Regions from separate parts of the Staphylococcus ureilyticus genome, predicted to be linked through region 1. Evidence: a T-box and tRNA genes for the amino acid it is inferred to sense, from the RefSeq annotation. Region 1 holds a T-box; the other holds one or more tRNA genes.
What was found. The T-box of region 1 lies ahead of serS (serine--tRNA ligase). A T-box ahead of a tRNA ligase gene usually reads a tRNA of that ligase, here a tRNA-Ser.

Region 1 (5,823 bases):
CTAGGAATATAAACATTGCAGTAATAGCAAAATCTAACCCAAATGCATCGGGATTCGTTATGTATTTACCAAAAATAGCACCAACAACACTAGCAAATGTCCAAAATAAATATGCAGTGATATTTAATCCATGTAGCCAACGATCATTGATTTTTTCACCTTTTAGATGTGGTGTAATAGCGACACCAAATGTTTCATCTGTAATCAGAGAAGATATGGCTATACGATTCCAAAACCCATATCCTTTATAACTTGGTGCTAAGGTCATACTTAATAAAAACATCCTAGAATTCACAATAAATGTCGTTAAGGCAATTGCAGAAATTGGAGTTCCAGCAATGACTAATGCACAAATAATGAATTGTGCTGCGCCTGCATAAATAAGTAAACATAATAAAATAATTTCAATTAAATTGAAACCCGAAGCCACTGCAACAATACCAAAGGAAAGACCAACACCAGCATAACCTAACAAAGTCGGTACACATTCTTTTACACCTTGCTTAAAAGTTAGATGTGTTGTCATCATGCCACCTCCCAAACATTTTATAAAAATAATAGAACTAGTTTAATACAAAGCAAAAGACATATCCAACATCTTTAGACTTATGTATGTATGACCTAAGACTTACCGATGTCTAAAAATCCCGTTAAACCAGCATTTTAGATTTCGGAATATTGTGTTATTATTTTAGACTCACCCCTTATCATTTGAATAAAATAAGTCATTTTACAAATTTAAAAAACTGAAAACTGGGATATTTAACACCTCCCCTACCCTTTCTTTTCTTTAAAAATATTAAGCCATTTAATAAATCAAAAGCCTTATAATTCATTATTCATATAAAATGAGAGGTTGAGACATTCATTTATCTCAACCTCTACTTGCACTTCAGTATTAACTTGTAACCACTATTTTGAAAGTTTAATATTTAAACTTTCTCAAATATCGCTGATGAATTCATTTAAACGATTTCTATTTTTCTTTAACTGGGTGTATCACTGTTTTACCACCCATATATGGTACTAACGCATCTGGAATAGTGACTGAACCATCTTCATTTTGATAGTTTTCTACGATTGCAGCAAATGTACGACCTACTGCTAAACCACTTCCATTCAATGTGTGCACTAATTCTGGTTTTGCTGTTTTCTCACGTTTAAAACGAATATTAGAACGACGTGCTTGGAAATCAGTAATATTTGAACAAGAGCTGATTTCTTTGTACTCATTATAGCTTGGTAACCATACTTCTAAGTCATACGTTTTGCTTGAGCCAAAGCCTATGTCACCTGTACATAAAATAACTCTACGATACGGTAAGCCTAACTCTTCTAAAATTGCTTCTGCATGTTCTGTCATTTCCTCTAACGCTTGCCAAGAATCTTCTGGTTTTTCAAAACGTACCATCTCTACTTTATCGAATTGATGTAACCGGATTAATCCTCTTGTATCTCTACCAGCTGAGCCCGCTTCACTACGATAACACGCTGATTGCGCAGTAAATTTAGCAGGTAAGACATCCGGACCAATAATTTCATTGCGATAATAATTTGTTAATGGTACTTCTGCTGTTGGAATTGTATATAATCCTTCTTTTTCAATTTTGAATAAATCTTCTTCAAATTTTGGTAATTGGCCAGTACCATACATTGAATCAGCATTTACTAATTGTGGTACCATCATTTCTGTGTAACCATGTTGTGTCGTATGTTTTGTAACCATATAATTCATTAATGCTCTTTCCAACTGTGCACCTTCGCCAGTTAAGAACACGAATCTTGCTCCTGCGACTTTTGCGCCTCGTTCAAAATTAGCCATTTGCAATGACTCTACTAGATCCCAATGTGCTTTTTCATCAAAATCAAATTCCCTTTGTGTGCCCCAACGCTTTAATTCGACATTATCTTCATCAGAATCGCCTTCAGGTACATCATCATGAATTGTATTTGGAATGCGAGATAATAAGTCTTCTAATTCTTTATCCACATCATTTAAATCATTGTCTAACAATTTGATGTCATCACCTAATTTTCTCATTTCTGTGATTACATCATCTGCATTTTCTTTATTGCGTTTTTTTTCAGCAATTTCACCGCTTACTTTGTTACGTTCAGCTTTCATTTCCTCAGCTTTACGAATTAATTCACGGCGTTTGTCATCAAGTGATAATACATCATCTACTACTTTTGTATCCATACCACGTTTTGCAACTTTGTCTTTTAAAAACTCTGGGTCATTACGAAATAGTTTAATGTCTAACATGTCACTTTCCATCCTTTCAATTTCTATTTTTTAAGAATAGAACACAAAAAAGACCACATCCCTGTACAAGGGACGTGGTCTTTACGCGTTGCCACCCTATTTAACAGTCAAAAGAGACTGCACTTTCACCAAAATAACGGTTAAACCCGATTGTTCTCATATAGTAGGTAGATTCACATTGACCCTGATTACTTGTTCTCACTAACCACAAGCTCTCTGAAACCAGAAGTGCAACACTACTTATCCTACGAACAATAGCTTTATTTACTTGATTTTAATATAGCAAATAACCTATTACTTTTCAAGGCCAAGAATATGCTATCGCTGAATGTTCATTAAAAATTCACTCAACTTAATTAGTATAAGCTTGATCTAATAAATACTGTGAAACAGCTTCTATATCTTTATGAAATTGGCGATCTTCAGTGATAGATGGTACAACTTTTCGTAAAGCTTGATATTTTTCATAAGTTTTAGGTGATAATTTTTCGACATCTTTATATTCTACTGCTTGAAGTGCGATAATTGCTTCTATTGCTAACACACGACGTGCATTTTCAATCATTTGGTAGCCATGGCGTGAAGCAATTGTCCCCATAGAAACATGGTCTTCTTGATTAGCTGATGATGGAATAGAATCCACACTAGCAGGGTGTGCGAGTGTTTTATTTTCCGAAACAAGACTTGCAGCTGCATATTGCATAATCATCGCGCCACTCTGTAAACCCGGTTGAGGGCTTAAAAATGCTGGCAAACCATTGTTTAATTGTGGATTTACTAATCTCTCTAGACGTCTTTCCGAAACATTAGCTAATTCACTTACCCCTAACTTTAAGAAATCTAACGCAAATGCAATCGGTTGGCCATGGAAATTCCCTCCAGAAATAACCAATGTTTCATCACCTTCATCAAATATTAATGGATTGTCGTTCGCCGCATTCATTTCAAATTCAAGTTTTTCTTTTACATAATTAAACACCTGGAAGCTTGCGCCATGTATTTGTGGAATACAGCGTAATGTATAAGCATCTTGAACGCGAATTTCTCCTTGTGTCGTTGTTAATTTAGAACCTTCGAGCCAGTCTAACATGCGTGAAGCAACATCTATCTGTTCTGGAAAATTTCGAGCGCGATGCACTTTTTCATGATATGCATCCGTAATGCCATTTAAAGCTTGATGTGTTAATGCAGCAATCCACTCTGCTTGGTAACCAATATCTTCCGCTTCTATATAATTAATTACACCTTGTGCAGTCATAGCTTGCGTACCATTAATTAAAGCTAGACCTTCTTTAGCCTGTAATCTCAAAGGTTCACGATTTAATAAATTTAAGGCATACCGACTGTCTTCTTCTTCACCTTTATAATAGACATTACTTTCTCCAATCAACGCCAAAGCTAAATGTGAAAGTGGTGCTAAGTCACCCGATGCACCAAGAGACCCTTGTTGTGGAATAACTGGAATAATTCTGTTGTTAATAAAATATATGATTTGATCTACTAAATCGATTGTCACACCAGAATGACCTTTTAACAATGTATTTAGACGTAAAACCATCATCACTAACGCGACATCTTGTGAAAAAGGTTTTCCGATACCACATGCATGTGAACGAATTAAATTGACTTGTAATTGATTGTATTCTCCCTCATCAATACGTACATCACTGAATAAACCAAATCCAGTCGTTATACCATAAATTGTTTCTTTATCATCTATAATCTTTTCTACTGTTACACGGCTCTGTTTTACACGTTCATAAGCATCCTCTGTTACTTTTACATCATCACTTTGATATAAAAAATCTTTAATTGCATTTATTGTTAAATTTTCACCATTAAGCTGTAATGTCATTTCCCCATCTCCTTACTTCTGATGATTTTCAATTAATTAGAGTATACGCTTCCATATTTTTAAGAACAATAGGTTCATCCATATCCGTAACATGGTATTAAATTAGTATTTTACCAAGATAAAGATGGCAAATTTATTATTTCTAAAAATAAACAAATTCTTAATGCTTTTACCTATTGACTAAAATGCAAACCAGGTATAATATTTTCTATTGTATTTAAAAAATAAATTAAAAATAGCAACAGAGAAAAGCTTTCATAATGCTTATAAACACACAATTTTTCTCAGAAAGCACAAAATTACAAATCAACAATATAATGATCAAATATACAAATTAAAAGTTGAAATAACTAATAGAATTAAAGGGGGTTTCAATGTTGGAAACAATTTCATCAGTAAGCATTCCAAAACGTAAAGATGAAACGCATAAAGGTGATTATGGCAAAATTCTTTTAATTGGAGGAAATGCGAATCTAGGTGGGGCAATCATGCTTGCTGCACGCGCTTGTGTCTATAGTGGTAGTGGCTTAATTACAGTAGCTACACACCCAACAAATCATGCAGCGCTACACTCACGTTGTCCTGAAGCAATGGTGATTGATATCAACGATACTAAAATGCTCACTAAAATGATTGAAAATACAGATTGTATCTTAATTGGTCCTGGATTAGGATGTGATTTCAAAGGAAATAATGCTATCACGTTCTTATTACAAAACATTCAACCACATCAAACGCTTATAGTGGATGGAGATGCTATTACTATATTTAGTAAATTAAAACCAGATATTCCAACTTGCAATGTTATTTTCACACCACATCAAAAAGAGTAGGAACGCTTAAGTGGGATCGCAATAGAAGAACAAACATATGAACGTAATCGCGAAGCTGCTGATAGAATTGGGGCAACAATTGTATTAAAAATGCATGGCACTGAAATCTATTTCAAAGATGAGGATTACAAACTGCCAATCGGCACGCCTGCGATGGCAACAGGTGGCATGGGGGATACACTTGCTGGTATGATTACAAGTTTTGTAGGTCAATTCGACGACACGAAAGAAGCGGTTACGAGTGCCACTTATACACATAGTTATATCGGTGAAGAACTATCAAACAAAATGTATGTAGTCCCACCTTCCCATTTAATTAGTGAAATCCCATATGCTATGAAAGCATTGGAAAGTTAAATCAACATCGGTGATAAAAATTTTTAAAACCAAAATAAAATGTATCTGAGACATAAAATGCTTAGACAAATGAAAAGGCAATTTCTATTGAAATCATATAGAAATTGCCTTTTTCAACTGGGATGATATGATGTTGCACCACGTGATGTTTAAATGCATCGAATACATTTTCAGGGATTGTTTCAACGATTTCATTCACATACCGTGACATATCATTTGTGGGATACTGATCTTAAGTTTCTATTGGTAGTATATGTTGCATCAAGTTGTCATCTTTATACATATGGTCACTCGTTAATTTAATAGTGCTGATTAAATTATACGTAAAGGCTTTTTTGGAATTACAAAATATAAATTGTACCGATTTTGTAATGTGGCTGACGCCCGGGAGGAATCTTATGAGTGAGAGACTATAGGCTCGCACCATCCCCCAGGCAAGCATGTACAGTCAATCGTCAGACTTTAAATATAAAGAGAGTCAATCCATATTAAGGATTGGCCCTCTTATTTTG
Region 2 (5,823 bases), 1.1 Mb from region 1:
CGTGAAAAATGATTTGAGTAAAATGATGACCTTTAAAGGTTCGCCTGATTTTAGTATTGTAAATCGTTTACCTAAAAGTATGCCTCAATATCAAGTAGGACATATTGAACAAATTAAATTGATACAATCGCATATAAGACATAATTATCCTAGATTACGTATTACTGGTGCGTCATTTGAGGCTGTTGGGTTACCTGATTGCATAAAGCAAGGAAAAGAAGCGGTTGAAGAGATTTTAGATGAAATCTAAATAAATAATAAAAAAGTCATTTTCTACTTTGTTAATTTTTAATTATTGTAGAATTGGCTTTTTTTACTAAGTTGAAACTTACAATACCGGTGAAATATATGAGATACTTTAAAAGTAATATTTGTAAATGGGGGATTGATTTATGACAGATATAGTAATAGTACATTCAAAATTAGGTGATTCAAAGAATCATTGGTATGAATGGTTAGCAAATAATCTTACATTAGAAGGTTACGTAGTTACACTTTTTAACATTCCGAAAGAACAAAATAGTGATATACGTAAATGGCTCAATGTTATGAATGAACAGATCCATATACGTAAACAGGATACCTATTTTGTAACTCATGGTTTTGGTACAATTGCTTCACTTGAATTTATTCAAAATAAAAACATAAACAATATTGAAGGTTTATTCAGTATCTCAGGTTTCAAAGAGGATGCACAAGAGATTGATGAGTCGTTGAAATTAGATGATAAAATCATTAACTATGATAAAGTTAAAGAAAAAGTGAATGAATTTTATGGTTTGTGTGCAAAAGACGATAAACATGTTTCTTACAAAGAAACAAAGCGTTTAATGGATGAATTGAATGGCAAATGTAAAATTACTGATTTTGGAGGACACTTCATGGAAGATGATGGTTTCACGACATTTACAAATTTACAAAGTAAAATGATGGGTATCATGAGTAAATAGATTGAATAAACCTACGACGGTCTATAATTATACAGCACAATACGGGGAAATAAGTTTTATATTTCAATTATAAAATGAACAGTCTTTATAGCTTACTTATATTTTAAGTAAATATGGGTAAGCTATAAAAATAAACAAATATGTGTCATTTCTTAACTAAAATTATAATATTATAGTTATATTCCTTTTTTACACAAAATACTTTAATGAAAGCATTGACGAAAGCTATAAAAGTTTATATACTAAATAAGTATTCAGAAATGAGGGGGAGCTTAACCACTCATTATGACATTTAATTTTTAATTATAAATTAATTATTTGTAAATTAATTTTAAAATAATGTTGATTTTGTCATGACATTATGGTATATTTAATAGGTAGGCGTCATTAATAATATTAACGCGGGATGGAGCAGTTCGGTAGCTCGTCGGGCTCATAACCCGAAGGTCGGTGGTTCGAATCCGCCTCCCGCAATTACATAGTTTGGTCTCGTAGTGTAGCGGTTAACACGCCTGCCTGTCACGCAGGAGATCGCGGGTTCGATTCCCGTCGAGACCGCCATTATTGATTTACCATTAAGGTTCAGTAGCTCAGTTGGTAGAGCAATGGATTGAAGCTCCATGTGTCGGCAGTTCGACTCTGTCCTGAACCATTTTATTTTTGGCGGTTGTGGCGAAGTGGTTAACGCATCGGATTGTGGTTCCGACATTCGTGGGTTCGATTCCCATCAACCGCCCCATAATCGTTGTCAAGCGGGTGTAGTTTAATGGCAAAACCTCAGCCTTCCAAGCTGATGTTGTGGGTTCGATTCCCATCACCCGCTCCATTCAAATTAATCCACAGTAGCTCAGTGGTAGAGCTATCGGCTGTTAACCGATCGGTCGTAGGTTCGAGTCCTACCTGTGGAGCCATGGCCCCGTGGTCAAGCGGTTAAGACACCGCCCTTTCACGGCGGTAACACGGGTTCGAGTCCCGTCGGGGTCATACAAACAGAAGTGAAATATCGCTTCTGTTTTTTTAATTCTATATTGGAGAGTTGTCCGAGTTGGCCGAAGGAGCACGCCTGGAAAGTGTGTAGGCGCCACAAGCGTCTCGAGGGTTCGAATCCCTCACTCTCCGTTAATTCTATAAAACCCGTTATACATCGTTATTTAAAACGTTGATATAACGGGTTTTATATTTATCGATAACTTTGTTGGATACTATAAATGAATTTTGATGTTTTCTAAGTTATTCTTATACAATAACTTAGGGAACAAACTGCTCTTAATTTCTAATATTTGGTTTTGTGATTAAGGGATTATGAGCCATCTTAGGACATCGTTCTATTTATTATAAGTGTAACGATTTTTCGTTATTTGATGATTGCGTTAAACAAATATTATTGTTTGTCAATTTTAATTGCAATATCTTCTAATTTATCTCTTATTTCTTTTAGAGTATGGCTTTCTGAAAAAGTGAAATGGAACGGAGTATTTTTGTTAGTTTTTGCATATATCGTTATGAGGTCGTAGTACAAGCCTTGCTCAATTTCGTATTTAATAAATTTCATTTTATTGTGATCTCCTTCATCATATATATAAATAAAAACGTTTATCTTTCTTCTTATCTAATATGGTGTAAGTAAACGAAGAGTGTGGGATTCGAATCTCTGATGCCTTAATAATCTATTATGATAATGAAGAGTCCTTTTACAGATCATGTTTTGTTTATGTGTTTATAATTAGTTGAAACGAAGTCATTTTTATTATCATATCACCAAAATTCATCGCATACAACTTAAATTTCGACTATTTTACAAAAGAAATGTAAACAAATAGTATAAATATGTATTTACGGTAATAGAAACTAATAAAATGCACCAACACTGTTAAATCAAAGTAAAAACGTTATAATAGTCTTTGAGATGGAGGAATGACAGATTGGAATTTTGGTTGAAAACGCAAGCAAAACAAAATGGAAATAAAGTATTTATTGATGATGGTCTTAATAAAATCACGTTTGCTTCAATGTATTACGAAGCAAGCCGTTTAGCTTATCAAATAAAACAGTTGAAGAAAAAGCGTATAGGAATATATATAGAAAATCATATTGAATCTATTACTTTGATTAATGCGTTGTGGCTAGCAGGTGTTGAAATCGTGATGTTAAACACGCGTTTAACCAAAGAAGAAATACAAAACCAGTTGCATTCTATTGAAACTGATACAGTAATTACTACTACCAATTTAACGTTACAAGATATAGTCATAATTGATTTTGATGTATTGAAACGTGAAGTTTCTAATAATACTTATGAAGCTATATTCAATATGGATCAAATTGCTTCTATTATGTTTACTTCTGGAACAACAGGACCACAAAAAGCTGTTCCTCAAACATTTGGCAATCATTATGCAAGTGCACTGGGTTGTAAACAAAGTCTAGGGTTTAATCAAGACACAAAATGGTTATCTGTATTGCCTATTTATCATATTTCTGGATTAAGTGTCATAATAAGAGCGCTGATTCAAGGTTTTACAGTACGTATTGCAGCGAAGTTTAATTCACATAGGATGCTTGAAATAATAGAAAAAGAATTACCAACGCATGTATCATTGGTTCCTCAAACTTTAAAATGGTTAATGGATGAAGGGTTGACTCAACCGTATAATATTCAAAAGATATTGTTAGGCGGGGCTAAGCTTTCTAGTACATTGATTGAAAATGCTTTGAAATTAGGATTGCCGATTTACAATTCATTCGGAATGACTGAAACATGTTCCCAATTTTTAACAGCATCGCCAAGTATTTTAGCTGAGCGTTATGATACCGTCGGAAAACCAAGTGAAAATGTTTTTGTGAAAATAAAAGAACCGAATAACCTAGGACATGGAGAACTACTTATCAAAGGTGACAATGTTATGAATGGATACCTATATCCTGAAGATTTAATAGATACGTTTGAAAATGGTTATTTTAAAACGGGAGATATTGCTGAAATAGATGACGATGGATATGTAATGATTTATGACAGACGTAAAGATTTGATCATTAGCGGTGGCGAAAATATATATCCATATCAATTAGAATCTGTAGCAAAACTACACGAATCAATTACTGATGCAATGTGTATCGGAGAGCATGACAGCACGTGGGGGGAAGTACCTTATTTATATTATGTTTCAAAAACAAAATTATCCAATGAAACATTAATCGAACATTTTAAATCACATATAGCGAAATATAAAATCCCAAAATATTTTAAACAAGTAACAGAATTACCTTATACATCAACTGGTAAACTACAACGAAAACATTTAAAAAATTAGGCGTGAAAATTTATGAAACTGAGCGAAATGAAACTTTATATTTGTAATAATGATTTTAAACATTCAATTATTACTCCTAAGGTGAAATTGGACAAGCGTAAAGCACTTATTATTGAATTTATTACGGATAAGCAGGAACATTATTTTGGAGAGTGTAACGCTTTTGAAACAGACTGGTATGATGATGAAACGATAGAAGTAGTTTATGACCAAACAATAAAGTGGTTTGAATCTTTTAAAAATATTGAGTTTGAATGCTTTTCGGAAGTTCAAAACGCGCTTCAATGTTTGGAAAAATATCCAGCTACACGAAGTATGATTGTGATGGCCTGTTATCAAATTTTTTTCCAATTAGAGACGTTTAATGTGCCTTATGGTGCCACGGTTAGCGGCCTAACGGATAAACAAATTAAGGACTTAAAAGTCACACAACCACAACGCATAAAAATAAAATGGTCGGAAACGATTTTAGAAGATGTTAAGCGATTGCAGAGATTGCTATTTAAACCTCAAATTGTCATTGATGCCAATGAATCTGTTAGAGATAACGAAGTTGAGAAAATCATGTTACTTTCAAGCAGTGAAATTCTTTATTTAGAAGAGCCTTTTAAAGATATAGAAAAAGTAAATCATTTTAAAGATACGGAATTACCACCTATAGCTATTGATGAGAAAGCAGTATCTTTGAAAACAATTTTATATTATATTGAAAATTATAAAATCGATGTTGTCATATTAAAACCATTTAGACTCGGTGGTATTGATAAAGTCATGGAAATCATTGAAATATTAGAACAAAAAGATGTGAAATATGTCATTGGCGGTATGTATGAATATGGTTTAAGTCGTTATTTTACTGCTTTATTAGCAAGATATACAACTTATCCAAGTGATATTACACCACAAGGTTATTATTTTGAAAATGATATTGTAGCACATTCAGGCATATTAAAAAGAGGTTCAATTTATTTTGAACCTCCTTTAGTAAACAAAGATAATTTAATGCAGATTGATTAATGTTTATGCTTTTTATCTTTTTTTAAAGGTACTGGATCAAATCCACCTTTGTGGAGTGGATGACATTTTGAAATACGTTTAACACCTAACCAAGTACCTTTAAAGGGGCCAAAAACTTCTATTGCTTCTCTAGTATATTCAGAACAAGTTGGGTAAAAGCGACATGTAGCTGGTGTCATAGGAGAAATGAAATGTTGATATATATAGATAAGTCCTAGAAAGATTTTTTTCATAAAATTTTGCCTCCAACAATTTACATCGCATTGATAGTTTAACATATATAAAGGGAGATTGATGTTTGTGAAGTTTAAAGATAAAGAAAATGATGATGTTTTTTTATCATTTAAAGATGAAAATGATATACCAGATGCAGACCATGTCTTAGTTATTCCAATATATCAAGGACAATTGCTTTTTACCAAACATAAAATAAGAGGTATAGAATTTCCTGGTGGCAAAAGAGAAGCAGGGGAATCAAGTGTACAAGCGTGTGATAGGGAATTGTTTGAAGAAACAGGAGCGCTTATTAATTTTAAAGATAGACA

Region 2: it has a tRNA-Ser gene. The T-box ahead of serS (serine--tRNA ligase) is inferred to sense a tRNA for this amino acid. The anticodon was not compared.

Annotation. Positions count from the first base shown of each region.
Region 1 is NZ_CP094825.1:9,462-15,284, reverse strand. Features, by position in the region: gene MUA21_RS00055 (AzlC family ABC transporter permease) at 1-526, opposite strand, end outside; gene serS (serine--tRNA ligase) at 977-2,266, opposite strand; T-box leader at 2,332-2,522, opposite strand; gene hutH (histidine ammonia-lyase) at 2,619-4,121, opposite strand; partial or broken gene MUA21_RS00040 (NAD(P)H-hydrate dehydratase) at 4,499-5,311, shown strand; partial or broken gene MUA21_RS00035 (IS5/IS1182 family transposase) at 5,431-5,594, opposite strand.
Region 2 is NZ_CP094825.1:1,574,960-1,580,782, reverse strand. Features, by position in the region: gene hemY (protoporphyrinogen oxidase) at 1-250, shown strand, start outside; gene MUA21_RS07750 (alpha/beta hydrolase) at 393-950, shown strand; tRNA gene MUA21_RS07745 (tRNA-Met) at 1,351-1,424, shown strand; tRNA gene MUA21_RS07740 (tRNA-Asp) at 1,436-1,511, shown strand; tRNA gene MUA21_RS07735 (tRNA-Phe) at 1,530-1,602, shown strand; tRNA gene MUA21_RS07730 (tRNA-His) at 1,614-1,689, shown strand; tRNA gene MUA21_RS07725 (tRNA-Gly) at 1,703-1,776, shown strand; tRNA gene MUA21_RS07720 (tRNA-Asn) at 1,787-1,861, shown strand; tRNA gene MUA21_RS07715 (tRNA-Glu) at 1,863-1,934, shown strand; tRNA gene MUA21_RS07710 (tRNA-Ser) at 1,981-2,069, shown strand; gene MUA21_RS07705 (hypothetical protein) at 2,332-2,502, opposite strand; gene menE (o-succinylbenzoate--CoA ligase) at 2,873-4,261, shown strand; gene menC (o-succinylbenzoate synthase) at 4,274-5,278, shown strand; gene yidD (membrane protein insertion efficiency factor YidD) at 5,275-5,511, opposite strand; gene ytkD (RNA deprotection pyrophosphohydrolase) at 5,573-5,823, shown strand, end outside.